One region of the Streptomyces sp. BYX5S genome, then DNA from elsewhere that is predicted to be linked to it. Evidence: riboswitches for the same ligand, from Rfam matches in the RefSeq annotation. Region 1 holds a riboswitch; the other holds the start of a gene.

Region 1 (2,193 bases):
GGCCTGGAACGAGCCCGCGTAGAGCAGCCCCGTGACGGCGGCGACCAGCAGGAACGGGGCGACGAACACCCCTGCGTAGAAGTGCAGTCGGCGCACCAGCGGGCGCAGTGACGACGCCGCCGACCTGACGGTCGTCCGGCCGGGTGGCGGAGCCTGCGGGCTCTCTTCAGCGGGGCGTGGTTCTGAGGTGACGGACAACGTGGTCCTCCAGTGTTTTGGGCAGCACGGAGTCCGGGCGCGGGCCTGCGCGGCCCTGGGCGCACCGGATCCGGTGCAAGGGGTGCATGGGACTCGAACCGGCTGTCGTCAGGCGACAGCGTCCCGTGCGGGTGGCCCTCTGGAGGTGATCGTGTCCGCGAGGAGGAGGACACGCGGTGCGCGGTCGCGCCGCGTGCGTCGCAGAGGCATGCGGGGGCGGTGCGGCGGAGTCGGGACCCGCAGCGGAAGCCTCAGGGGCGCGGCGATACGGCGGACGACGGCCCGCGCGACCCGGAACGCGGCCCGCTCCCCGTACGCGAGCCAGAGCCCGCTCAGCACGGCGGCGAGCAGGTGGGCCAGGAACATGCCGACCGAGGAGGTGTCCGTCAGCGACATGTGCGTGGCGGACATGTCCGTCGGCGACATGTCCGTCGGCGACATGCCCGAACCCGTCATGCCGCCCATGTCATGTGCGGCGTGCCCCATCCCGGACATGCCCCCGCCACCCGCACCGTGCGCGTGCGCGGCAGTACCCCCTTGCGCCCACGAGAAGAACAGGTGAAGCGCCCCCTGCGCCACCACGGCCAGGCCCACCACCGGCAGGAGCCCCCGCTCCCTCCCGGCCGCGCCGCAGGCCACCGCACCGGTGACCGCGAACGCCGCGCCCAGCGCCCACCACGGCATCGCCGCGCCCGACATGAGCGTGTGCCCCAGCGCCGTGAGCAGCACGCAGACGGCCGCGAACATCGCGGCCCGTCCGGCGCGGGCACCCCAGCCTGAAGTCATGGCCGCCCCATCTTGGCATCAGGGCGAGCGCCAGTTTGCCTTGTCTTTGTCTTTGGTCAGCCGCTGCATAGGATCAGCAGGTCATCGCCGCGACGGATGACAGGAAGCCGGTGCGAATCCGGCACGGTCCCGCCACTGTGACCGGGAAGCGCGCGTCCGCGCCCTCCCGGAAGTCAGGCCACTGGTCCGTCGCGGGCCCATTCCGAGGAGCGCGGACTCCGTAGGAGGCTTCACGTGTACGACGGTTCCAGCCGTCCCCATCGCTCTCGCTTCGCCCGTGTCGCGGCCACGGTCGCCGCACTGTCGGCGACCGTACTGACCGCCGGCTGCGGCCCCTCCGGGCCGGACTCCGGGAGCGCCGACAACCGCCCGAAGGCCGCGGCCGCCAAGGGCTTCCCCGTCACCGTCGACAACTGCGGCGTCACCACGACGTACGACAAGCCGCCGTCGCGCGTGGTGACCATCCATCAGCATCCGGCGGAACTCCTGCTCTCCCTCGGCCTGCGAGGCCGCATGGTCGGCACGGCGTTCCCCGACTCCGCCGTCCTGCCGGACCTGCGCGAGGACTTCGCCTCCGTACCCGAACTGGCAAGGAAGGCGCCCTCGTTCGAGAAGGTGCTGGAGGCGGAGCCCGACTTCGTCTACGGCGGCTATGCGAGCGCCTTCGACGAGAAGGAGGGCCGCTCGCGCGCCACGTTCGCCGACGCGGGCATCGACACGTACCTCAACCGCGAGTACTGCGGCGGCAAGAACGTCACCATGCGCGACACCTACGCCGAGATACGCACCCTCGGCCGGATCTTCGGTGTCTCCGAGCGCGCCGACGCCCTCGTCTCCGAGCTGCGGCGCCGGGTCGCGAAGGCGGCCGCCGCCGTCGAGGACGCCCCGGACGTCCCCGTGTTCGTGTACGACAGCGGCGACAAGTCGGCGTTCACCGCGGGCGGCCGGGGCCTCGGCACCCAGCTGATCCAACAGGCGGGCGGGCGCAACGTGTTCGCCGATCTGGACGACGTGTTCGGCGACGTGTCGTGGGAGCAGGTCGTCGAGCGCAGGCCCGAAGTGATCGCGATCTACGACTACGCGGGCGACAAGAGCGTGGAGCAGAAGAAGCGGTACCTGCTCGCGCAGCCCGCCCTCGCGGACGTACCCGCCATCAAGAACAAACGGTTCGTCGTGCTGCCGCTGACCGCGACGCTGGTCGGTGTCCGG
Region 2 (2,193 bases), 910 kb from region 1:
TCGTCGGGTTCATCGCCTGACCGCTGAGGAACACGTACCGCTTCTCCTTCACGGCGGTCATGTTCTTCGTGACGGGGTTGCTCTCCAGGAACTCGATCTTCGCGGCGCCGGACTCGGCGGTCTGCGAGCGGCGGGTCAGGTCGCCGATGACGAGCAGGTCGGGGTCGCGGTCGGCGACCGTCTCCCAGTTGATCTGCGGCCATTCGTCGTGCGTGTCGTCGAAGACGTTCTTCGCGCCCAGCTCGCCCGTGATGATGCCGGGGGCGCCGCAGCAGCCCGCCATGTAGGGGGACTCGGAGTTGGCGAACCAGTAGAGCAGGCTGACATCGCCGGCGTCGACGGACCGGGTGGCCTTGGCGACGCGGGACTTCAGCCGCTCGATCAGCGCGTCCCCGCGGTCCTCGACGTCGAAGACGCGCGACAGATCGCGGATCTCGTCGAACACGGTGTTCAGGTCGAGCGCCTTCGTGCGCCGGCCGTCGCCGTCACCGCTGTTGTCCTTGCCGACGCAGTCGGCGGGGGAGAGGTACGTGGGCACGCCGAGCTTCTCGAACTGTGCGCGGTCGGCCACGCCGCCCTTGCTGACGGTCGCCAGGAAGGAGGCGGTGACGAAGTCCGGCTCCTTGTCCAGCACCTTCTCGAACGACGGGTACTGGTCGGCCAGCCGCGGCACCTCGGCGTTCTGCTTCTCAAGTCCCTTGAGAACGGGGTCGGTCCAGGTGGCGGTGCCCACCATGCGGTCGGCGAGCCCCAGCGACAGCATGATCTCCGTGGAGCCCTGGTCGAGCGAGACGGCGCGCTTCGGCGTGTGCGCCACCTCGACCCGGGTCCCGCAGTTGTCGAGGGTGACGGCGGACCCGGCGTTCTTGGATCCGGCCGAGGTGTCGGCGTCGCCGCCGCAGGCGGTCAGGAGCAGGGCGCCGGCCATCAGGGGCACCAGCAGGCGGACACGGCGTGCGAAGGGCACAGGGATTCCTTCAGTACAGGGCTCGAACGCGGAGCCGACGGACGGACACCCCCCGCGCCACGCGGCGCCGGAGGCCGCCAGCAGGTCTTCGGACTCGGGGTCGTCCGAGCGAAGCGCCTTCCCAGGCCGGTTCATACGGCCCAGTGGCAGTGGCTCCGCCCGTCACCCTCACCGCTGCGCGTCAGCTCCGGATTCCCACCGGATTCCCTGACCCGTGTGCATGCAAAAACGCACAAAGGTACGACTGGCTCGGCGAAACTATCACACCGTCACCAAGCCCCCCGCCGGTCGCTCACCACGTCCGGTACGGCAGGAACTTGCCGTCCAGGGTGACCACCACGCGGTCGCCCTTCGGGTCCTCCCTGCGCGCGACGTCCATCGAGAAGTCGATCGCCGACATGATCCCGGAGCCGAACTTCTCCTCGATGACCGCCTTCAGCGTGGTGCCGTAGACCTGCACGATCTCGTAGAAGCGGTAGACCAGCGGGTCGGTGGGGACAGGGGTGTCCAGCGAGCCGCGCGAGGCGTCGCGGCACAGCGCGGCGACCGTCTCGTCGTCCAGCGAGAGCAGCGCCCCGGCGCGGGCCGCCTGGTCCCGGCTCATCGTGTTCTGGCCCAGCAGCGCGGACGCCGTCCACACCTCGTGCGCGCCGACGGTCTCGGCGATCTTCTCGAACGACAGCCCGGCGCTCTCCTTGGCGGCCAGGACACGACGGGTTGCTTCGGCGCGGTCGATCACGGCGACTCCTGTGGTGGGTGCGTACGGTCTCGGCCGACACCTACCGACCCGTTGTTACGGCCGTCGGTCCGGCGTGTTCGCCGCGGGTAACACGGCGGTACGCCCCGCTGCCCACCCGCCGTGTCACCGTTCGGCGTTGAGCGCGTCCACCGCGCCCTGGGCGTCGCCGATCGTGGCGTAGTCGACGGCGACGAAGTTGACCGGCCTGCCGCGCGCGCGTTCGCAGCGGTGCGCCCGGTCGAGTACGTAGCGGCGCGCGTTGACCTCGCCCGCGTCGATACGGCTGCCGCCGTTGTTGGTGATGAAGTGGTTGAGGAGGAAGAGGCGTTTGTCGTCGCCGCCGCGGTGCGGGACGCAGCTCATCTCGTCCGGGCTGCGGAAGGCGAACGGGGTCTCCATCCCGTACCGGTAGAAGTTGCGGTACCAGGGCGCCGGGCCGTCCGCCTGCTCCGCGAACACCACGAGACGGCGGCCGCTGTCGATCATC

Evidence for each region. Region 1 has a riboswitch for cobalamin ahead of ACYBSK_RS13130 (ABC transporter substrate-binding protein). Riboswitches for the same ligand answer to the same signal wherever they lie in the genome.
Region 2: it holds a riboswitch for cobalamin, as region 1 does, so the genes downstream of both, ACYBSK_RS17260 (ABC transporter substrate-binding protein) here and ACYBSK_RS13130 (ABC transporter substrate-binding protein) in region 1, are expected to answer to the same signal.

Annotation. Positions count from the first base shown of each region.
Region 1 covers NZ_CM138829.1:2,879,288-2,881,480, reverse strand. Annotated here, with positions in the region: gene ACYBSK_RS13140 (PepSY-associated TM helix domain-containing protein) at 1-198, opposite strand, end outside; gene ACYBSK_RS13135 (hypothetical protein) at 307-984, opposite strand; cobalamin riboswitch at 1,062-1,188, shown strand; gene ACYBSK_RS13130 (ABC transporter substrate-binding protein) at 1,219-2,193, shown strand, end outside.
Region 2 covers NZ_CM138829.1:3,788,324-3,790,516, forward strand. Annotated here, with positions in the region: gene ACYBSK_RS17260 (ABC transporter substrate-binding protein) at 1-967, opposite strand, end outside; cobalamin riboswitch at 1,030-1,231, opposite strand; gene cynS (cyanase) at 1,260-1,706, opposite strand; gene ACYBSK_RS17270 (hypothetical protein) at 1,830-2,193, opposite strand, start outside.